2 regions of the Paenibacillus sp. Pae15 genome follow, and region 1 is predicted to be linked to the other one. Evidence: predicted binding sites of a transcription regulator. Region 1 holds the regulator's gene; the other holds the start of a gene.
What was found. Region 1 encodes NrdR, which represses ribonucleotide reductase genes. Its sites were predicted from a motif close to AACACNATATATNGTGTT; they were not measured.

Region 1 (11,825 bases):
CTGGGCAAGCCAACCGCAAGCGGAGTTTCAAAATGTGGCTGCGGCCGGCATTATTGTCCTGCTGATCATGCTGCTTAGCATGAATGCATTCGCCATTTATTTACGCAATAAATATCAGAAGAAGTTATAAACCAACGGGCCACAGGAGGAAAGCATGATATGTCCATTGTAAGCATCAATAAATTGAATCTGTATTACTCCGAGTTTCATGCTCTGAAGAATGTCGATATGGAAATACAAGAAAATTCCATCACCGCCTTTATCGGCCCGTCCGGCTGCGGGAAATCCACGCTGCTCCGTACATTAAATCGCATGAATGATATGATCAAAGGCATACGTATAGAAGGAAACGTAATTATCGACGGCCAGAACATCTATGATCCGGACGTCAACGTAGAGCTGCTGCGCAAAAATATAGGCATGGTGTTTCAGCAGCCTAATCCTTTTCCCAAATCGATCTACGAAAATATTGCTTACGGTCCTCGCATTCACGGCATCAAGGACAAGGAGCAGCTCGACCACATCGTCGAAAGCAGCTTGAAGGCGGCCGCGTTATGGACCGAAGTCAACGGTAATCTGAAAAAGTCCGCCTACGGCTTGTCGGGGGGACAGCAGCAGCGTCTATGCATCGCCCGGGCGCTGGCGGTAAATCCCAGGATTCTGCTCATGGACGAACCGACGTCCGCGCTGGATCCGATCTCTACTTTGAAAATTGAGGAGCTGATCCGTGAGCTGCGCGATAAATATACGATTGTTATCGTGACTCATAACATGCAGCAAGCGGCGAGAATCTCGGATTATACGTCCTTTTTCCTGAATGGTGAAGTCATCGAATCCGACCAGACGGAAAAAATCTTCACGACGCCGACGGACCAAAGAACAGAAGATTATATTACCGGCCGTTTCGGTTAATCGATCATTCTATAAAGGAGCTGCTTTTATGGATACAAGATCCAATTTTCACCAGGCAGTAGAAGAGTTGCAAGAGGATTTGCTCAAAATGGGCGGGCTGGTTGAAAACCACATCTCCCTGGCGGTAGAGGCTCTGGGAGCAAGGGATGAACAGCTGGGAAGAAGAATCATCGAGCAGGACGACCGGATCGACGAACTGATGCTTCGGATCGAGGAAAATTGCCTGCGTCTGATTGCGCTGCAGCAGCCGATGGCGAGCGACCTGCGGATTATCGGTATGGCGCTCAAAATTTCGACGGACCTTGAACGAATTGGAGATCATGCGGTAGATATCGCGAAAATTGCGATCCGCATGTCGGGAGATGCGCTTGTGAAGCCGCTTGAAATCATCCCCAATATGGCACTGCTGGCGAAGGATATGCTTCATGAAAGCCTGCTGGCTTACACTGAACGGGACATTCACCGTGCCGCCGCACTAGCGGAAAAGGATGATCAGGTCGATAAGCTCTACAGCTCCGTAGTTGATGAAATCATAGGGATGATGAATAACGACCCCGGCCGCAACCGCCAGCTGTCTCAGTTGATGATGGCTGCTCTCTACCTGGAGCGTGTAGCGGATCATACGACGAACATCGGAGAAGGCGTTATCTATATGGTGACTGGGAAACGTAAAGACTTGAATATTTAGCGAAATACAGCCGGATTTCCGCGGATGCGGAATCCGGTTATTTTTGTTCAATGGCGTCGTGGCCGCGCATCCATCTGTACTAAATTTTAACATTCCGATAGCCCGAATTTAACATGGGGTTGAAATTCCTATGCTATCTTAGGAATAAAGAAACCGGATAAGTAGGGATGCCCATGCCAATCGACGCCATGCCCGGATTTGATAATGAAAATCGGGAAAACCTGCGTACAGAGCTGCTGCATATTATACGGAACCAAACCATCAAGTCCGTTTATCAGCCTATCGTTTCGTTAAGCGAGGGAATCGTCATGGGATATGAGGCGCTGACCCGGGGACCGGAGCACTCTTCGCTCCATTCGCCGATTTCCTTATTTGCTGCAGCCAAAGCGGAGGGCTTGTTATATCCTTTGGATAGGCTGGCGAGAGCCAAGGCGATTGAGGGAGCTTTCACAAAGACGAAAGAGCAGCTCCTGTTTCTCAATGTATCGGCAGAAATTTTGAATGATCCGGATTTTGTGCCCGGAAGAACACTGGAGCTTTTGGAAAAGCGGGGGCTATCTCCCGGCCAAGTGGTTTTTGAGATTACAGAACGGAGCTCCATTGAAGATTTTGAATCGGCCAAACAAATTCTCGGCCACTACCGGCAGCAGGGCTACCGTATTGCGATCGACGATGCCGGAGCAGGCTATTCTTCGCTTCAAGCGATCGCAGAGCTGCAGCCTGATTTTATTAAAATGGATCGATCTCTCGTACATAACCTTCACTTTAATAAAACGAAAGAGTACATTCTTGAGACGATGCTCACTTTTGCGCAGAAGCTGGGCATTTACTTGATTGCTGAAGGAATAGAAACGCGCGAGGAACTGATGAAGCTTACCCGCATGGGGGTACATTACGGGCAGGGCTACCTGCTGGGGCATCCCGGGCCGGAGGAGGCTGTTTTGCCCCCGGAGCTGACTGATCATATTATGATGCATCGTAAAATTGTCGAGGCAAGCAGTGTCTGGACCATCGGAGACATTTGTGTGCCGTGTCAAACTTTTGATTACAGGGATCCCATTTCGATCGTTGCGAATTATTTTAAGAACCATACGGATGCGGCGGGTGCCGTGATCGTTAACGGGCAAACGCCGGTCGGCTTGATCATGCGCGACAGGCTGTTTCAACAGTTGGCGGGTCAATACGGCTATTCTTTGTTTTGGAACCGGCCGATCGATCAGCTGATGGACGCTCAACCGCTCATCGTAGATGAGCAAGCCCCGGTAGAACAAGTATCCCAATATACGACCTCTCGCGATCTCCAGACTTTTTATGATTTGGTCATCATTACATCCGGGGGCCGGGTAAAGGGGACGGCCTCCATACGTTCCATTCTGGAATGCATCACTACCGCAAAGATGGAAAGGGCGAAAGTGGCTAACCCGCTCACCGGTCTGCCCGGGAATATGCAAATTCACCGGGAGATCAACAAGCGGCTTCTCGACCACAAGAAGTTCTCCGTCATTTACGGGGATATTGATTATTTTAAATGGTTTAACGACCGGTACGGATTTCACCGAGGGGACCAGCTTATCCAGTTTACTGCCGATTGCATTCAACAGGTGATTGGCCTGCTCGGCCATCCTTATGATTTTGTAGGTCATATCGGGGGCGATGATTTTATCGCCATCACCGGGAGCGAGGACCCTGAAAAGCTTTGCGAAGAGATGCTTCGGCGTTTTGATCTGGGGGTCAAAGCATTCTATGACTATGATGACTGGACTTATGTCGAGGACCGGCATGGCAGACGTCTGGAGAGCGAAGGGGTTACTCTGTCGCTATCTCTTGTGATCTGCCATACGGGTGCGGGTGTAAGCCTGGAGCAAATTTCCCGTACGGCAGCCATGGTGAAGAAGCGTTCGAAGGCACACCGCGGCAGCGTTGTTGTTTGCGATTGCGTCGGTATGCCGTTCACAAAGAACCGTGCTCAGGAAAATAATTCGGACAATTGATCCAACCGCTTGATCAAATACACTTTACGCTTCCCCAGCCGCTGCTGGGTTATTTTTTTGGCATCGGGACCTGCTGCGGAGCCGGATGTGCTCAGCCATACGGCGTCCAGACCCGCTTTCACCGCGCCGCACACATCGTGTCTCCAGGAATTGCCTACCATCACGGCTTGTTTGGGGGAGAACTGCATCGTCTTTAGAGCTTTTTTGAATAGATAAGGAGCCGGTTTCTTGTCGGCCGGCTTTAGCGCAGTAAACACATGCTCGGGAGGAAAGAACGTACCGATATCGAACCGTTTCAGCATCAGCAGCACCTCGGAACGCGGGCTATTGCTGATAATGGCAAGCCGGTAGTTTCGAGACAGACGCTCGAGCACCTCCCGAGTATGCGGAGGCATGGTTTTGGCTTCAACCTGAAGCCGCCTGATTTCCTGAATGAACCCGCGCTTCATAGCACCGGATACTGGTATGTCCATCGCTTCCATGGCTTCTTGCAAGCACTGCTGCTGAAGCTCGTCAAGCTGCTGGAAGGTAATCCTGGACTTTTTTCGTTGCTGCCACCTGGTGATGTACTGGGTCCATACTTGCTCTGCACTTGGTTTTTCATCCCGGGACCATCTGCCGATGAAATTTTCCCATACACGCCGAAACCCATCCTCGAAGCTTAAATTTTGCTGCACCAGCGTTTGGTTTACATCGAAAAAAATAACGCGTTTGCCAATAAGTCGTACCGTTTCGTTCATAGACGGTTCCTCCGATCTCCCTTTCACGCTTTGAACGTGCCATTCGTGCAGACGGGTAGGGATCAAAGTTAGTACATTTTATGCGGCAAGGAAGGAACACACACCCTTTTTTCGGGAAGGAAGGTAAGGTTTTTTTCTATGGCCGTCCTATGCTATCATGTAAGAAGCAGATAGTTTCACGAAAATGGGGTGTAGTCTTTGTCCAAATTGATTTTGATCGATGGCAACAGCATTGCGTATCGCGCATTTTTTGCGCTGCCGCTGCTCAGCAATTCCAAGGGATTGCATACGAATGCGGTCTACGGCTTTACGACGATGCTGTTGAAGCTGATAGAAGAACAAAAACCGACGCATTTTCTCGTGGCATTCGATGCCGGGAAAACGACGTTTCGACATAAAGACTACGCAGAATACAAAGGAGGAAGGGAAAAGACGCCTCCTGAGCTTTCCGAACAGTTCCCTGTGCTGAAGGAACTGCTGGAATCGTTTGGCATTCGCCAATTTCAAATGGACGGCTATGAAGCCGACGATATCATCGGCACACTGACGCGTACCGCAGACGAGCAGGACGGTATGGAAGTCCTGGTAGTGACCGGGGACAAAGACATGCTGCAGCTTGCTTCCGACAAAGTGAAGATCGCGCTGACGCGCAAAGGGATCAGCGAGGTGGAGCTGTACGATCCTGCCCATATCGAAGAAAAATACGGGCTGAAGCCTGCTCAAATCATTGATCTTAAAGGTCTCATGGGCGATGCCAGCGATAATATTCCCGGCATTCCGGGTGTGGGCGAGAAGACGGCTCTGAAGCTGCTGCACGAATACGGCTCGGTCGAGAAGGTGCTTGAGAACGCGGCGGGCATCAAGGGGAAGCTGGGCGAGAAGGTCGCCGCTCACGCGGAGGATGCGCGGATGAGCAAGGAGCTGGCGACGATTTTCCGCGAGGTTCCGGTGGAGATTCCTTGGGACGATCTGGCATACGGCGGGTATGACGGACAAGTTTTGGGCGACATGTTCCGCAAGCTGGAATTTAAATCGCTGCTGGAGCGGTTGAATCTGCCCGGCGGAGGAAACCAAGCCGCTTCTGCGGACGCTGAAGCCGAGGCCAAGGCCGAGGCCAGGATTCAGTCGGTTCAGGTGACGCCGGACAGGCTGGGAGAGCTGGTCGAAGCGCTGCCCGGCGTTCGGGCGCTGCATGTCGAGGTCATAGGGGATAATCCGCATACGGGGGAAGTGCTCGGCTTGTCCTTTTATACCGAGTCGGACTCCGGGACGGATCCGATCGGCTATTATTTGCCGTTTGAGCTCCTTAAACAGGAGGCTGAAGAGGCTGAGCGTGTGCGCGCATGGCTGGCAGACGAGAAAAAGTCCGTCGCCGTCTACGATCTGCACCGCGCGCTGGTGGCTCTCTTTTGGCAGGGGCTGGAGCTGCGGGGGGTCAGCTTTGATGTGCTGCTTGCCGGTTATTTGCTCGATCCGACGGAATCTGCGCTGACTTTACACGGACTCACCGCCCGGTATGGCTTGACTGCCATCCCCGCCGATGAGGACGTTTTCGGCAAAGGCGCCAAATTCAAGCTTCCGGAGGCGGATGTTCTGTTAAGCTTGATGAGCCGTAAGGCATTGGCGGTAATGGAGCTGGCCAGGGCATTGCAAGCCGAGCTGGAGGCCAGCGGGATGAATGAGCTGTTTCACGAGCTGGAGCTTCCTTTGGCGCTGGTGCTTGCCTCGATGGAACGCAAAGGGATTAAAGTGGATGTGGAGGAGCTCCAAGCTTACGGTGCCGAGCTGGGCAAACAGCTTGAGAAGATCATGCAGTCCATTTATGACGAGGCGGGGATGGAGTTTAACATTAATTCTCCAAAACAGCTTGGAGAAATCTTATTTGAGAAGCTTCAGCTGCCGGTGATCAAGAAAACGAAAACGGGCTATTCCACCGACGCTGAAGTGCTCGAAAAGCTCGAGCCTTATCATCCGTTGGTCGGACATATACTCCATTACCGGACGCTGTCCAAGCTCCAGTCCACCTATGTGGAGGGCTTGCTGAAAGAGGTGCGTCCGGATACCGGGAAAGTGCACACTTATTATAAACAGACGATTGCGGCGACAGGCCGTCTAAGCAGTCAATATCCGAATCTGCAAAATATTCCGATCCGCCTGGAGGAAGGGCGTAAAATCCGCAAGGTGTTCAAGCCCTCGGAGCCCGGCTGGCGTATTCTGACCGCTGACTATTCGCAGATCGAGCTGCGTGTGCTCGCCCATATTTCCCAGGACGAGAAGCTGATCGAAGCGTTCCGGCAGAACATGGACATTCATACGAAAACAGCGATGGATGTATTCGGCGTACCGGAGGATAGTGTCGATTCGAACATGCGCCGTCAGGCGAAGGCCGTGAACTTCGGCATCGTTTACGGCATCAGCGATTATGGTTTGTCACAAAATTTAAATATCACCCGCAAGGATGCGGCGAAGTTTATCGAGCAATATTTTGCCGTCTTCCAGGGGGTTCGCCGATATATGGACGATATTGTCAAGAAAGCCCGCGAGGATGGTTTCGTTACGACCCTTCTTCACCGCCGCCGGTATTTGCCGGAAATCAAGGCCTCCAATTTCAATCTCCGTTCGTTTGCCGAGCGGACCGCGATGAATACGCCGATCCAGGGCACCGCGGCGGATATCATTAAGCTGGCTATGGTGCAGCTGGACAAGCGGATGAAAGAAGAGGGAGTACGGAGCAGACTGCTGCTTCAGGTGCATGACGAATTGGTGCTCGAGGTGCCTGAGGATGAGCTGGAGGTCATGAAAAAGACGGTTGCCGAAGTGATGGAAAACGCAATTGAGCTCGACGTGCCGCTGAAGGTGGATGTAGATGACGGGGCTAACTGGTACGAGGCGAAGTAATCTGCAAGGAGGGAAGACAGCATGCCGGAGCTGCCAGAGGTAGAAACGGTCCGAAGGACGCTGAATCAACTGGTGATCGGCAAGACGGTGGAACGGGTTTCGGTTAAGCTGCCGCGAATCATTCAGTATCCGGAGGACATTGAGAGATTTCAACTGCTGCTCAGAGGGGAAACCATTCAGTCCGTCGAACGCAGAGGCAAGTTTTTGCGGTTTATGTTCGACCATTATACGCTGGTCTCGCATCTTCGCATGGAAGGCAGGTACGGTGTGTATCGCAGCGGGGAGCCAGAGGAACGGCATACCCATGTCGTGTTTTATTTTACAGACGGTACCGAGCTGAGATATAAGGATGTGCGCCAGTTCGGGACAATGCATCTTTACCCGAAGGATCAGGATTTGCAGGAAGCCCCGCTGAAGAAGCTGGGGCTGGAGCCTTTGGACGAAGCATTTACATTCGAGGCTTTCCGGGACCGGATCGGGTCGCGTCCGACCAAAATCAAGCCGCTGCTGTTGAATCAGGAATATATTGTAGGGATCGGGAATATCTATGTAGACGAATCGTTGTTTCTGGCTGGCATTCATCCCGAAAGGGAGGCCAGAAGCTTAAGCCGGCATGAGCTGGCCAAGCTGTATGAGGCGGTTGTGAGGACCTTGAAGGAGGCAGTGGCTGCAGGCGGCTCTACCATCAAGTCCTATGTGAACGGCCAGGGCGAAATCGGTATGTTTCAGCATCAGTTCAAAATGTACGGCCGAAAAGACGAACCTTGTTTCCATTGCGGGCATAAAATCGAAAAAATGGTTATAGGGGGACGAGGGACCCATTATTGCCCCAAGTGCCAGCCTCTAAAACGCAGGAGAAGCAAAGGGGCTTTAAAACGCTAAAGTACGCGGACCATGGGAAGAATGCCTGACATGCACCCTCCGCCCAGACCTTCCATATAGTAAGAAGTAAAGTCGATCTGGTTAGGGAGGGAAGGGCATGCTGCCTGTCGTCTCATTGATGCTTCTGGCGTTTGCCGTTAGTCTGGACGGTTTCGGAGTCGGCGTGATGTACGGGCTTCGTAAAATCCGCATTCCGCCTATGTCCATTGCTATTATTTCATTTTGTTCCGGCTTTATTATTTACATGTCCATGCAGGTCGGCGTGCTGATGAGTCAATTGATTGACCCGGCGGTCGCCAGATACGTCGGAGCTTTTATTCTGATGGGCATTGGCGTATGGGCGATATATCAGATGTTTTCAGATAAAAAGGAGGAAGAGGGAAAAACGGAGGCGGCAAAAACGCCCGGGGAAATGGAGTCCGGGACTGCAGGGGCCAAAGCCATATGGTATATCGAACTGAAAAGGCTGGGGCTCGTCATTCAAATCCTGCGCACCCCGTCCATTGCCGATGTGGACCGGTCAGGGATCATTTCGGCTTACGAAGCCGTACTGCTGGGCGCCGCATTGTCGCTGGATGCGTTCGGCGCGGGCATCGGGGCGGCACTGCTCGGATTCACGCCGTGGCTTACCGCTGCCGTTATTGCACTGGCCAGCGGGACGTTTCTCGGGCTTGGCCTGCAGATCGGCTTCCGGTATGCTGAGCTGAAATGGATTCGCAAGCTTTCCGTTTTACCCGGATTTCTTCTGATCTTCATGGGCATTATGAAATTGTTGTGATCATTATTTTGATTTAGGGGGAAACCCATTGAACATCGGATTAACCGGGGGCATTGCCTGCGGCAAAAGCACTGTCGCTTCCATGCTTGTCCGCCGCGGCGCGCTGTTGATCGATGCGGACCGCATTGCCAGGGAAGTGGTAGAGCCAGGCACCCCCGCCCTTACTCAAGTTATCGAAAGATTCGGAGCCGATCTGCTGCTGGAGGACGGTTCCCTGGACCGGAAAAAACTCGGGGAGCGCGTCTTCGGGAATACGGCTGCGCTCAAGGATCTCGAAGCTTTGCTTCATCCGCCGATTCGGGCGGCTATGCGCGAGCGGATGGAGGCATACGAGACACAGCATCCGGACAAGCTGGTCGTCGTAGATGTGCCGCTTTTGTACGAATCCCATCTGCAGGCGATGTACAGCGAGGTGATGGTCGTCTATGTGCCACGGCACGTCCAAATGGAACGTCTGATGAAGCGGGACGGGTTAACCGAGGAACAGGCGAACAAACGGCTGGATGCGCAAATGCCGATCGAGAAGAAAAAAGAACTGGCCGATATCGTTATCGATAATTCGGGCACGATAGAAGAAACAGAACAGCAGATTGAACAATTTTGGTCGGAGAGGGGACTGTCATGAGCTTTTTGCGCAAAAAGCGAGTCTTCGCCCTGCTTCTGTTGACTTTTTTGCTATTTTTGTTTCTGGGCACGAGTGTATTGGGACGTATGTTGTATCCGATCCATTATGAAGAGGAAATTCGCCAAAGCGCAGAGAAGTATCAGCTTGACCCTTTGCTCATCGCTGCCGTTATCCGGGTAGAAACCAACTATAAGCCTGACGCGACTTCCAGTAAAGGTGCGCACGGTCTTATGCAATTGATGCCGGATACATCGGAATGGATTATAGAGAAGGCTCCTTTTCCGGGTGAATTCAAAAACCGCTTGGATGATCCGGCCGTCAGCATTGAACTCGGTTCATGGTATTTGAACTGGATGTTTAAGCAGTTTAACGGCAATACGTTTGCCGTCCTTGCCGGCTACAACGCAGGACACGGTATAGTGAGCCGTTGGCTGCTGGAGGGAAGATGGGATGGAACGCTCGACAATACGGATCAGATTCCTTATGGCGAGACCAAGCGTTATGTGCAGCGTGTCACGTATTATTATGACAAGTATTACAAAACCTATGCGGAGGATTGGGGAATCCGTTAATATTTTGGCTTATAGCAATAAAGAAGCGCCGGACAAGCTCTCCTTATGGGGAGTTTGTCCGGTCTGCTTCTTCTCGTATGCTTCAAAACGTGTTATTATTTGAATTGACCAGCGATTTGCTGCTCGGCGATTTGCACCAGGCGGCGCGTAATGTGACCACCGATCGCACCAGTATCACGAGTAGCCATATTACCGTAATAGCCATCTTGAGGAATGGCAATACCCAGTTCCTGAGCTACTTCGTATTTCAATTGATCCAGAGCGGCATTTGCTTGTGGTACTACCAATACATTGCTGCTGCGGGATTGACCTGCACCCATGTCTGTTCACCTCCTTGTCGTTGGTAAACCTATTATGTGCGTTTACACGAATCTCATGTCAGGGAGCTGTTGGGAATTATGGAAAGGAGAAAGGCCGATGAAATGCCCATATTGTGATTATCCCGGCACCAAAGTGTTGGACTCGCGTTCCGCAAACGAGAATAAATCGATAAGACGCCGCCGGGAGTGCGAGAAGTGCCAGAAGCGGTTCACTACGTTTGAAATGGTGGAAGAAACGCCGTTGATCGTCATTAAAAAAGACGGCAGCCGTGAGGAATTCAGCCGGGAGAAAATGCTCCGCGGGCTTATCCGCGCTTGTGAGAAACGACCGGTATCCGTAGAAAGATTGGAAATGATCGTCTCCGAGGTCGAAAGGCAGATCCGCAATACCGCCCAGGCGGAAGTAGACAGCCGCGAAATCGGCGAGATCGTCATGTCCGAATTGTATCCCGTTGATGAAGTAGCCTACATTCGTTTTGCCTCCGTTTACAGACAATTTAAAGACATTAATATGTTTATGAAGGAGCTGAATGAATTGCTCTCCAAGCACCATGTTGGCGGAAACGGCAGCGTAAATTAATTTTAATAAAAATGTTGACAAGCCCCATCCCGATGTGCTATCTTTAATTTTGTCGCCGCTGGAGAACAAAATGATAACAATATCTGGGGGCCTCAGCGCAGCCGGGAAAACGATGTTGTCTGGTACATTATCTTCTCATAAAAAACGACAGATTATCATCGCAATGGTTTCGTAATTTATGGGGTCACGGCTCAGTTGGGAGTTCGGGCCGAGCGAAGACGCCGCTCAAAAGTGGAACAACTTCATTCTTGATATTTCCTTAACCGAAAATTCCTGGGGAATTAGCTCAGCTGGGAGAGCGCATCGCTGGCAGCGATGAGGTCAGGGGTTCGAACCCCCTATTCTCCATACACCTTAAATTCAAACGGCAGAGATGCCGTTTTTTATTTTGATTTGTTTTGTACCGACACATGTAGAATGCGTAGTATCAACATATCGTGTTGATAAATGACGGGACACCTAAACCATATACTTTAGTGGAGTGAATATGGTTAGGGGTTCGACCCTCCACTATAAAAGCTCGACCTCATATGGTCGGGCTTTTGATTTGCTCGAAAATGTACAATCCATTTAACTTTTTATCGCTATTTGTAGTCATCATTAGGGACATTAATCCTATTTTCTAGTTCCTTCTTATGTTCAGCAAAACATTGTAGTTAGCGTTAAATAGGGCTAAAAGAATTAGTACTTTTTGCAGGAAAAACAATGAAAACGTCGAAATTTTGGAATGTTTGATTAATTTCCATTAGGAGGAACAAGATGGAACTCATTGAAATATCAAGACCTGCTCGTCCTCAAAATGGCGAGATCCTTTTTGGCACTCCGATCCCTCCTATTGA
Region 2 (11,825 bases), on a different contig from region 1:
CGAATATGATCTTCTGCGGACAAGTCCATCGCAGTGACGAAATAATCCGGCAGCTCCTCGTTCGGGTGCTGATCCTTCCACTGCTGCGCAATCGGCACATATTGCTTGTCGAAGCCCAGACGGCTTTGACGGTAATATTCAAACGCAAAGTAAGGCTCGATCCCGGTCGATGTGCCAACCATCGTACCCGTGCTTCCGGTAGGCGCCTGCGTAATGACCGTGACATTACGCATCCCCTTCTTCTTGATGGCTGCGCCGACTTCCGGATAAACAGAGGTCATCGTCTTCATAAAACCGCTTTGCAGGAACAGTTCTGTGTCAAAATGCTTGAAGGAGCCCTTTTCTTCCGCAATATCTGCGGATGCGAGATATGCTTCCTTCGCAATAAAGCCATAAAGCTTATCAAGAAACATCAGCGATTCCGTGCTGCCGTAACGGATGTTCAGCTTGATCATCAGCTCGGCGAGACCCATGGAGCCAAGGCCTATGCGGCGTTCTCCCTGTTGGTTGATCCGATTCTCTTCAAAATGGTAAGGCGTTTTGTCAATGACATTATCCAAGAACCGTGTCGAATAACGGACCACCGTCGCCAGCTCGTCCCAAGCCACATCATGTTTTTCTTCGTCGTAAAACTTGGACAGGTTGATTGCCGACAGGTTGCAGACTCCCCAAGCCGGAAGCCCCTGCTCCCCGCAAGGATTTGTACATATGATCGGATTGAAATACCAGCTGTTGGACATCTGGTTGTAGTATTCCATGAATACGACGCCCGGTTCCGCGGATTTCCAGGCGGATTCGATAATCGTATGCCACACGTCGCGGGCCTTCACCGTACGGTAATGAATAATGTTCTTACCCGCTTTTCTCCACTTCTCCAGATCCCCGTCCCAAATCTCGTTATATTCAGGGTCCGTCGTGTCCGGGTACACCAATTCCCAATCCAAATCTTCCTTCACGGCTTTCATGAAGCCGTTGCTGACGCATACGGACAAATTGGCATTCGTAATTTGCCCCATCGTTTGTTTGACGGTAATAAAATCCAATACGTCAGGGTGCCAATCATTCATCATCAGCATCAGCGCGCCGCGGCGGCTGCCACCCTGCTCGATCAAGCCCGTTGTATAGCTGAACAGTCCGCCCCAGGAAACGGCGCCGCTTGAAGACCCGTTGACTCCCCTGACAATGGAACGGCGCGGACGGAGAGAGGATAAATTAATCCCTACACCGCCGCCCCGGGCCATAATTTCGGTCATCTCGGACAGCGTGGCCATAATTCCTCCACGGCTGTCATGCGGAGAAGGAATTACATAACAATTGAAAAGCGTCAGCTCATCGCTAGCATCGGCGCCTGCGGCAATCCGTCCGCCGGGTACAAGCTTCCAGTCGTCCAGAATGTACCGGAACTTTTCGGTCCATTCGGCTTGTTTCTCCGGAGTCGCTTCCACAGAAGCCATAGCAGTGGCCAAACGGTCCCACATTTGCTGAGGCGTTTTTTCCAAGGTTAATGTAAGCTTCTCTACAGAGGAATCGACAACCTCACCGCTGCGCAGCTTGACTTTGACCTGTCTCCCGTTACGCTCGATGACTTCGCCGACTTCCTTGGCAGGAAATTTAGGGTCGTCCTTTGTCAGCACCAATACTGTATCTCCAACCTTCGTTTGACTGGTATCCGCATTCTTCATCGCGTAGCGATCCAGAAAAATTTTCTCGCTTAAGCCTTCCAATTTGGTCTCCTGCATGGTCTTCAAAACAATAACCTCCCGGAATATATTCAAAAAGATGAATCACAATATATGGTATGTAGGATCCATTATACAATACAATATATAGTGTTTCTAATACAAAAAAAACGAAATTGGCGATTTAGTCCAAGCACGCTGGCGGAAAGCTTCCTTTTTCTCTCTATAGCTCTCTTTTTCATCTCTAAAATTTTCACCATTTTCGACAAAACATTCAATTTTTCTTCATAAAAAAGGGTCTTAAGCCCCTGTTACAAATTCGATTGAAATCCGACAGGGCGGCAATCCGCAGGCGGTTTTGACAATCGATCGGCGGATTGCTAGTCTAGAAATAGTGTATCATGTTCGCTGAATTTATGCAAACATATGTTCGTATCTCTATTGTACAGGAGGGTTTCTTGATGTCCTTAACTTATTTATATCAGGACCGGTTCGTTTCAAAAGAAGAACTCCAGATTTCTCCCGAAGACCGCGGTTATTATTTTGGCGATGGGGTCTATGAAGTATTTCGCGTATATCATGGAAGGCTGTATGAAGCCGCGGCTCATTTTGAGCGCTGGGAGAAAAGCGCCGCTGCTTTGAGAATTCCGCTTCCCTTTCCTTCCGGGGAGCTGACGGGACGACTGGAAGAACTGATCCGCATCAACGGCTTGTCCGAGGGTACCGTGTACATGCAGGTGACCCGTGGAGCCGCACCGCGTTCACATCCGTTTCCCGCGGATACCAAGCCGATCCTGATGGCGTATACCACCGATGCCCGCCGTCCGCTGAACACCATGAAAGAAGGCATCTCGGCCGTGACGATGGAAGACATCCGCTGGCTCCGCTGCGATTTGAAGACATTAAATCTGCTGCCCAATGTCCTGGCCAAGCAGCATGCGGTGGATCAGGGAGCCGGCGATGTCATTCTGCATCGCAACGGCACCGTAACGGAATGCAGCGCATCCAATATCATGATCGTCAAAGACGGCGCCGTTATTACGCATCCTGCCAACCATCTGATCCTGCACGGCATCACCCGCGCGGTTGTGCTCCGGCTGGCTCAAGGACTCGGCCTCTCCGTTCGGGAAACGCCATTTACATTGAAAGAGCTTCGCGCCGCAGATGAAGTTTTCATCACGGGTACGACCGTGGAAGTCACTCCTGTCATCTCCGTCGACGGCGTCCCCGTAGCCGACGGCCGTCCGGGAGAGATCACCCACAGGCTGCAAAACGAGTTTGAGAAGACGATTTCGTTCTAGTCCATCACATTACAGTATCCCCTGTACCAAAGTGCCTTACGCCGCCGCACAGTACCTGCCGTGCGGCTTTTGACCGTTGGCCGGCGGATCAGCCGAAAATGTGGGATTGACAGATAAACCGTCCAGACGGTACAGTGTTTTTTATGGACGATGCTCCGGTCTGCTTGCAGGTGTCACTCTACATCCGGAGACGCTCCTAGAGAAGCTTCAGGAGCCGGATCAGATTTGGCGGCGCAGCAGGCTTTTAACGAAGGAGGAACGGCATTGAAAGCTTATTTATTCTTGGCCTTGGCGATTGGATTTGAACTGTTCGGCACTTCCATGCTGAAAGCATCCGGGGGGTTTACCAAATTACTTCCTAGTATTGGCGTCATCATCGGTTTTTCGGCGGCCTTCTATTTACTTTCTTTATCCCTGCAGCAAATCCCCTTGGGCATCGCTTATGCTATTTGGTCCGGAGTCGGTACGGCCGCCACTGCGCTCATCGGCTTTCTGGTTTGGAAAGAAAAATTGAGCTTAAACACAGTGGTTGGAGTCTTGCTTATTATTGCGGGAGTGATTGTATTAAATCTGAGAACCGTCAAATCCTGATGCTGCCGGCATGTTGGTCTTGTGATCATGGTCTGTCACAGCTTCGTGGCCAAAACGAAAAAACCGGAGACCGCTATCTCCGGAGATTCCACTCTGAATTGCCGTACTTCTCAACCCTTAACCGTTCGACGAGCTCCTGTTCATAGGCCGTCAGTTCTGACGGGACCAGCCGAATCCCCAGCCCTTCTTCAATGCCTGCCAGGAAAGCCTCTTCCACCTCGGTCAATGTCACCCTCGGCAGACCCGCTCCGCCGCGCACTTCATTAATCGCAACCGCCTTCTTTAAAAACTGCTGCTTCATCCGCTCCATCACGCGCTCGCTGGAGAAGCGCAGCAATCTGAACAACTGATCCGCATCGAGATCCAGAAGAATCGAGCCGTGCTGAAGCACAACGCCTTTCTGCCGGGTTTGCGCGCTCCCGGCCACCTTCCTTCCCTCTACGACAAGCTCGTACCAGGACGGAGAATCGAAGCAGGCAGCCGAACCCATGGATGCGTACTTCTCCTTGTCTTCTTCATTCTCCAGCTGGACCATCTCCGCCGACAACCCAAGCTTGCGAAACCCGAGCAGCAGCCCTTCGCTGAGCACACGGTACGCCTCGGTGACGCTCCGCGGAATGCCGGGATAGCTTTCCGACACGATCATGCTGTACGTCAGCTCCTTATCGTGAAGCACGGCGCGCCCTCCGGTCGCCCTCCGGACAAAGCCGATGCCTTCCTGCTCCAGCGCGTCGAAATTCACCTCGCTTAAAGCTTTCTGAAAAAAACCGACCGACAGCGTTGCGGGATCCCATCCATAAAACCTGACGGTTGGAGCAACCAGGCCTTCGCTATGTGCCGTCAGAATCGCTTCATCCACAGCCATATTGTAATCCGGCGCGCCAAAGCCCGAACGGATAAACCGCCATTCTCTGTTCATCTATATCACCATTCCTTTACTGTACGTCAGCCCGCCATGTTCACAGCGTGTCTTAATGCCATACGCGCAGAAATCGCCGTCGCAATTACGCTGTTACCCCATCATAAAACATTACCGTACGGTTTGAAAGCCCCTAATTTGTACATACTAAAAATTAACTTTAGGCCTTGTCTATACTTACTGAATCACCAAAAAAGGAGCGCGTGAGAATGCAACCAACCGAGCGAAAAGAGCACGTGCGGCAGCTGAATGAACATGTAGAGCTCCATTACGACAGAGAATGGTTTGAGCAGTTGCATGAGAGGGCGCTGCACAACGGCCCCTGGGATGACCCCGTCATGTTCAGGCTCGCCCTCGAGGCCGAGCAGGCCGGACTCATCCGCAGCTTCGACGAGCTTCAATGCCTGACCCATCTGCCGAGCCTCGTTCCGATGGAGCATCAAATCGAAACCGCCAAAAAAGTGCTGACCGAAATGCGGGGACGGGCCATTCTTGCCGATGAAGTAGGGCTTGGCAAAACCATTGAGGCGGGACTCATCCTCAAGGAGTACATGATCCGGGGCCTGGTTCAAAAAGTGCTCATTCTCGTTCCCGCTTCTTTGGTGCTGCAATGGGTCCGGGAGCTGAATCAAAAGTTCGGGATCCCCGCAGTGGCGCAAAAGAAAGAATATATGTGGGTGCAAAACGATATTGTCGTCGCCTCGATGGATACCGCTAAGCGCGATCCGCACCGGGACATCGTGCTTGGCATTGAATACGATATGCTGATCGTCGACGAAGCGCACAAGCTGAAAAACAAAAAAACAACCAACTACCGTTTTATCAACGAGCTGCGTAAAAAATACTGCCTTTTGCTGACGGCAACGCCGGTTCAGAACGATCTCAAGGAGCTGTACAACCTGATTACGCTGCTAAAGCCGGGTCAGCTTGGCGGACAAGACAGCTTCCAGTCCAATTATGTCGTCGGCAAACGCATCCCCAAGAACGAGGACCAGCTCCAGCAGGAGCTGAGCAAGGTCATGATCCGCAACCGCCGAAGCGACGGCAACGTAAGCTTCACCAAACGTATTGTGCGCAATATTCCGCTCCAGTTATCGGACGAGGAGCAGGCGCTGTACGATGGAGTAACCGATTTCGTCAAAACACGCTATCAGGAGTCCGGAGGCGATATCGGCAGCATGCTCTCCCTTGTCACGCTGCAGCGTGAAGTATGCTCCAGCCGGGATGCCGTCTTTATTACGCTGGTCAACATGTTCAAAAAAACCGATGAAAACTCACCCCTCCGGCAGCGGATTTGGGAGCTTGTGGAGAAAATCCGCGGCGTCAAAGCCAATACGAAAGCCGAAAAGGTATTGGAGCTCATCGAGTCCATTAACGATAAAACGATTATTTTCACAGAGTACCGCGCATCCCAGGAATATTTGCTGCAGTATTTAAAGGAACATAAAATTCCGGCCGTTCCCTACCGAGGTGGGATGAACCGCGGCAAAAAGGATTGGATGATGGACTTGTTCCGGGGACGCGCCCAAGTGCTTATTGCCACGGAGGCCGGGGGAGAAGGAATCAACCTTCAATTTTGCCATCACATGATCAATTTCGATTTGCCGTGGAATCCTATGCGGGTCGAGCAGCGGATCGGCCGTGTGCACCGGCTCGGACAGAAGGAAGACGTCAAAATCTACAATTTGTCGACGCTCGGGACGATCGAAGAGCATATTCTCTCCCTGCTGCATGAGAAAATTAACATGTTTGAGCTGGTGATCGGTCAGCTGGATACGATTTTGGAACGGTTTGAGCAAAAAACATCCTTAGAGTCGCATCTGGCCAAAATGATCCTCACCTCCAACAGCAAGGACGAAATCCGCCGGCAGCTCGATGATCTGGGGCGGTCGTTCACGGTGGTGAAATCCCAGGTGGAGCAAGAATTAAACGAATCGGCGGGGGTTTTGAATCCGGTGAATTCCTCCCTGCACACGGTTAGAGTCCAGCAATACGGCAGCGGGGAGGTGCAGCCATAAGCATGAATGCGCAGGAAATCCAGTTCTACGTTTTGCGCTATTTGGAGGCCGAGCAGTGTGACATTCTCGAAAAGCATCCCGCCTACATCACCGTCAAGCTGTCCCCTTCCGCCGACAAAGCTTTAACGCAGCGGCCGTATTATTGGAGCTTTGTGGAACGGACCGGGGCCGTACCGGAAACCATGACCTGCACGTTCATTTTCGATCCCGAAGCCTATCGGGAGCTTCATCCGCAGCAGGGATCGCAAAATGTGCCGGCCGCTCCTGCGGTACAGCCTGCAGCTCAACCCGGTACGCCGCAGCCTCAAGGCGACAGTATTCTGGGCCGCTACTTCGGCTTCGTGCCCACGGTCTTCACTGCCCGCGTTCCTCGTGACGAGTTGACCTACGGCAGCCGACGGCTCGAACAGATCTTCTCCGCCGTCCGCGGTAAAGGCCGGTTCGTGAGGCTGTTCGAGCAGTACGCGCCGGAGCAGCCCAAGCAAGCGGCGACGATCCCTTACGAAACATGGCTTGGCGTCAACTACAAAGTGGAATTCGCCTGCGACATGAAGCGCAGTGAAATCCATTCGTTGGGCATTCAGCTGCAGACCGGTGATATTATCGAGCAGTTCCATGACCGTTTAGCCGGCAAAAAGCTGACTCCGCGACTGCCTGCCCATGTCTATGTCACACCGGACCGGATCACACTCCCCCGGGCGGTGATCTATCTCGAGGATTACTTGGAAAAGAAGATGGCTGAATACGATCACCGATGGGCGCAGGAAGCGCAGCTTCGGCTCAAGGATGAAATGAACCGGGTACGTGCTTATTACGAGCCTCTGCTTCAGGATGCCGGACAGGACGACAAGGCCGAAATTGAAGCGCGGTTTACCGCCCGCCTTCAGGAAGTGGAGTGGCAGTACCGACCGCGCATTCAAATATCCGCCATAAATTGCGGTTTGTTTCATTTTCTTTCCATGCAGGAACCAAACCGGTGACGAACTTCCCCGAACTAAAACAAATTTACGGGAAACTTTTTCAGGCCAAGGCTACAGGTTCTAACAAACTTTTCAGCGCATATGCTTTAAAGTATAAGGCATATTCGCCAAGCGAGCGCATAGTGCCCAATGAACCGACTCTCAAGTGAAGCAGGTGTATGGATAAGATGAATAAGCTTCTTTACTATCTGACGTCACTGCTCCTTAGTACAAGCCTGCTTGCTGCGGCAACATTGGATTCATGGCCCGCTGACGCCGTGCAGGCAGCGCCGCAGGAGCCGGCCGTTCAGACGCTGCAGGTGCAGCCGGCCATACAGCGTGATCTTTCAGCCCCATCCCTTCAGAACGCGGTGGACCGTATCATCCGGGAGCTGGCGTCCCAACAAGGGTTCGAGCAATGGAAACAAGGCGCTTGGACAACCTATCCGCTCGGACCGGGAACACACGGATGGATTGTCATGATTACGGTGGACGGGCAGGAAGCCGGCTATCTGGTCGTTCAAGCCTCCGGACAGGATACATACCGTTTGATCGAATACGGCAAAGGCCCTTACCCGCTTTTCAGCATGCAGACGCTGTCCCGCAGTCTGGTACGGCTTGACATTATCGAATATCCTTATCACTTGGAACGTATATATTATAATCCTCTTGAGGCGCTCTGGAAGGTCACGGCACCGCAGGCGGACCGGGTTTGGTATATCGACGCCAAATCCGGCGAAGAGCTGCCGTTGACCAACGACAGCCAACTGCCCGCGGCCGATTCAGGCCTGTTGGTGAAACCGCTCCCGGTCACCGATTCGGATGCTTTGAATACTATAATAGCAGCCGGTCAAACGGAGCCTTCGGAAGCCTATGAACGGCTTCCCTGGGTGAAGAACAAGCCGGAGACGCTCGTTCGCTTCGAGCTGCTGCAGAAGTGGATCGATCAAGGACGCAAGCCCATTTTCGCAGCCGAGCTATATGGCGGCAGGGTCCACGTGCCATTGCCTGTAACCGGTTATCAGGCTTGGTCCGGCGGCGAGAGCTACGTGGGGGTTCGACAGGATGACGATCGCTATCTCCCCCTCCATACGATCAATCCGCTTGGCGGATTTTATCCCTAACGGTTTTTCTCCTCTCTTCCTTATATAGAAAAGCTTCCTTCTTCATGGGCGGCATGGTGCATCAGTGCATCAGGTATCAGGCCGCTATGGAACCCAGAAGCTTTTCTTTTTTTTGTTCAGGCCATCATTCGCAGAAGAACAGCAATAGGCCTGCCTCCTTCCCGGAGACAGGCCTGCCGCCCAATTCAACTGCGCAACCCAAATGATACCATGCTGCAATCCTTACTTATCCGCGCTTTCGCCGCAGCGGCTCCATCCACATGCGAAGGACAAAAGGAAGCATGCCAAACCATCGGTACTGCCACGGTTCCCGGCCAACCTTTTTGCCGGCTTTGACTTGTTTGCGCACCTCTTTAGGGGTGTCAATATATTTTACGACCTGCTGGGTTACATATTTGACCAGTTCCTCTTTTTTCTCCATGGTTCGATCAGCCTCCTTCCCGTAGTATGGGCAAGCTGCGGCCGCGGCAAACCTTCGGTTACTTGACGGATGATTTATATTTTCTCCGGTGCTTTCAGTCCGATTAAGGAAAGGCCGTTCTTCAATGTAATGCTTACACAGCGGACCAGGGCCAGACGGGCCTGACGGAGTTCCGCGTCTTCCACTTTCAGTATCGGACATTCATGGTAGAAATGATTGAATTTTTGCGCCAGGTCCACCAAATATCGGCTGATAATGGACGGTTCCAACCGGTCCATCGCCTGCTCGATCCGCTCCTTGAACAGGTACAGCTCCCGCAATACGCCTTGGGCTTCGGCATTCGTCAGATGAGCCGCGGCCAGAGCGCCTGCGCCGGCGGCAGCCCCTCCGTCCGCTTCCGCTTTTCTCAGCACACTGCAAGCCCGCGCATGCGTATACTGAACGTAAGGACCGGTCTCCCCATCAAAATTGAGCGCCTCATCCCAGGAAAAGACGATATCTTTAATCCGGTTGTTGCTGAGGTCGTTGAAAATAATGGCGCCAACGCCAACCTCGCGCGCCACCTCATCTTTGTTCTCCATGCCCGGGTTTTTCTCATCGATGATCTCGCGCGTCTTCTCAATCGCCTTGGTCAGAAGCTCCTCAAGATTAACCACGTTGCCTTTGCGTGTAGACAGCTTCGCACCCTCCAGGCTGACTTTACCGAAAGGCACGTGAACAAGCTGCTTTGCCCAGTCATAACCCATCAGCTCAATCACCTTGAACCACTGCTTGAAGTGAAGACTTTGTCCGGCATCCGTAACATAGATCGCTTTGTCGAAATCATATGTGTTTTTACGATAAATGGCCGCTGTAACGTCACGCGTATGGTACAGCGTGCCTCCGTCTTTCTTCACCATCAGCGCCGGAGGCATCTGATAATCGTCCAAACGGACCAGGAGAGCCCCATCGTCTTCCTCGAGCAGCTGCTTTGCTTTCAGCTCTTCCAGGACGGCCGCCATCTTGTCGTTGTAGAAGCTCTCGCCCGCATAAGAATCAAACGTAACGCCGAGCAGATCGTACATCTTCTGAAATTCTTTCAAGCTAATGTCCACGAACCAGCGCCAAAGCTTCAGTGCCTCTTCGTCTCCCTGCTCCAGCTTGACGAACCACCCGCGCGCCTCATCCTCCAGCTCCGGATGGATGTCCGCCTCATCGTGGAATTTCACATATAACCTCTGCAGCTCGCCTATGCCGTCGGCTTCTACCGCCTCCCGGTTGCCCCAAAGCTTATACGCGACGATCAGTTTGCCGAACTGCGTTCCCCAATCGCCCAGATGATTGACGCCTACGCTGTTGTAGCCCATGAACTTGAAAATGCGATACAGCGCATTGCCGATCACGGTAGAGCGCAAATGGCCGATATGGAAGGTTTTGGCGATATTCGGCGAAGAGAAATCGATGACGACGCTGCGGCCTTGCCCGATATCTTGAGCGCCGTACCGGTCGCCCTGAGTCAGCACTTCGTTTACGACCTGCGAAGCGAACTGCTCCGGATCCAGGTATACGTTAAAATAACCGGATACCGCATCGATACGGCTGACCAAGGCATGTCCGCTCCAACCCGCTTTCAGTTCCTCGGCAATCGCCTGGGGCGCCTTTCTCAACTGCTTGCTCAGCTTAAAGCACGGCAGCGATAAATCTCCCATTTGCGGATTGGGCGGGTATTCGATAAGCTCCGCCAGCGTTTCCCGGGATACGCCCTCAAGCTTACCGGCCAATTGCTCCGCAAGCCATTGTTTATAATTCATGACAAGTCATGCTCCTTTCATTCCGTTGAACGCTGCGGCAACCGCATGGTACCCCTTGATGCAACAAAGCACCCCTTAAGGGGTGCCTCCATTCGGGGCATTATGCGAAAATTGCCAGCCTTTGCATACCATCCATTATATCGGCACGCAAAATACGAGTCAAGCGCGATTATGGCGAAACCATGCGCTTTTATTGCCATCACTTCCCTCGCCTGCCCATGCATATCTAATCATTTTCTTCATCAAAATATATGGTGAACCTATGCTGAATTTACAGGAGGAATCATTTCATGGCTTTAGTTCCATTTGAGCCGTTCCGGCGTATTGATCATTTGAAAAAGGAAATGGACCGTTTTTTTAATGAGGGGCTGCCTGCCGCATTCGGATTTAATCAGGAATTCGGCGCACCGCGGATTGACGTTCACGAAACGGAGAATGAGGTTATCGCCCATTGCGAAATTGCCGGCCTGGACAAAAAAGAAGACGTAGACATTCAGGTCGAGCCTCATAATTTGACGATTTCCGGGACCATCAACAGGTTCAATGAAGTCAAGGAAGAGCAGTTTCACCGCAAGGAGCGTTTCACCGGACGCTTCCACCGGTCCATAGCCCTGCCCGCAGAGGTGATGGAGGAAGGAACCACGGCATCGTACAAGAACGGCATTCTTGAAGTGCGGATGCCCAAAGCGCCAAAGGAAACGCGCCGCCGAATCGACGTGCAGTTTCACTAAAGCTTGACGTTAACCAAACGGACCCCGATGCATTGGCATGGGGTCCGTTTGTTGAGCTACAGCATTTTTTGCATCAGCACCACATCCAGCAGCCGCCCGAATTTAAAGCCGACCTCCCGCATGGTGCCCACCATTTCGAATCCGAACACGCGGTGGATATGAATGCTGTTGTCGTTGCCTTCCGTGATGCGGGAGAGCACCGTATGCAATCCGGCGGTCTTCCCTTCCCGCAGAATCGCTTCCAGCATCGTCTTGCCAAGCCCATGCCCGCGGTACCCGTCCCGAATGTATA

Region 2: the regulator NrdR is predicted to act here: its motif matches at 1,817-1,834, upstream of NR121_RS04080 (adenosylcobalamin-dependent ribonucleoside-diphosphate reductase).

The regions. Positions count from the first base shown of each region.
Region 1 is NZ_JALJRM010000023.1:68,445-80,269, forward strand. Features, by position in the region: gene pstA (phosphate ABC transporter permease PstA) at 1-130, shown strand, start outside; gene pstB (phosphate ABC transporter ATP-binding protein PstB) at 160-912, shown strand; gene phoU (phosphate signaling complex protein PhoU) at 941-1,600, shown strand; gene NR121_RS18190 (GGDEF domain-containing protein) at 1,768-3,591, shown strand; gene NR121_RS18195 (HAD family hydrolase) at 3,567-4,331, opposite strand; gene polA (DNA polymerase I) at 4,530-7,229, shown strand; gene mutM (DNA-formamidopyrimidine glycosylase) at 7,251-8,111, shown strand; gene ytaF (sporulation membrane protein YtaF) at 8,209-8,889, shown strand; gene coaE (dephospho-CoA kinase) at 8,918-9,514, shown strand; gene NR121_RS18220 (lytic transglycosylase domain-containing protein) at 9,511-10,086, shown strand; gene NR121_RS18225 (alpha/beta-type small acid-soluble spore protein) at 10,182-10,406, opposite strand; gene nrdR (transcriptional regulator NrdR) at 10,504-10,986, shown strand; tRNA gene NR121_RS18235 (tRNA-Ala) at 11,262-11,334, shown strand.
Region 2 is NZ_JALJRM010000003.1:216,922-228,746, forward strand. Features, by position in the region: gene NR121_RS04080 (adenosylcobalamin-dependent ribonucleoside-diphosphate reductase) at 1-1,748, opposite strand, end outside; gene dat (D-amino-acid transaminase) at 2,141-2,980, shown strand; gene NR121_RS04090 (DMT family transporter) at 3,245-3,571, shown strand; gene NR121_RS04095 (lipoate--protein ligase family protein) at 3,645-4,490, opposite strand; gene NR121_RS04100 (DEAD/DEAH box helicase) at 4,700-6,508, shown strand; gene NR121_RS04105 (YqhG family protein) at 6,511-7,488, shown strand; gene NR121_RS04110 (hypothetical protein) at 7,656-8,591, shown strand; gene NR121_RS04115 (YqzE family protein) at 8,818-9,012, opposite strand; gene argS (arginine--tRNA ligase) at 9,087-10,802, opposite strand; gene NR121_RS04125 (Hsp20/alpha crystallin family protein) at 11,093-11,533, shown strand; gene NR121_RS04130 (GNAT family N-acetyltransferase) at 11,590-11,825, opposite strand, start outside.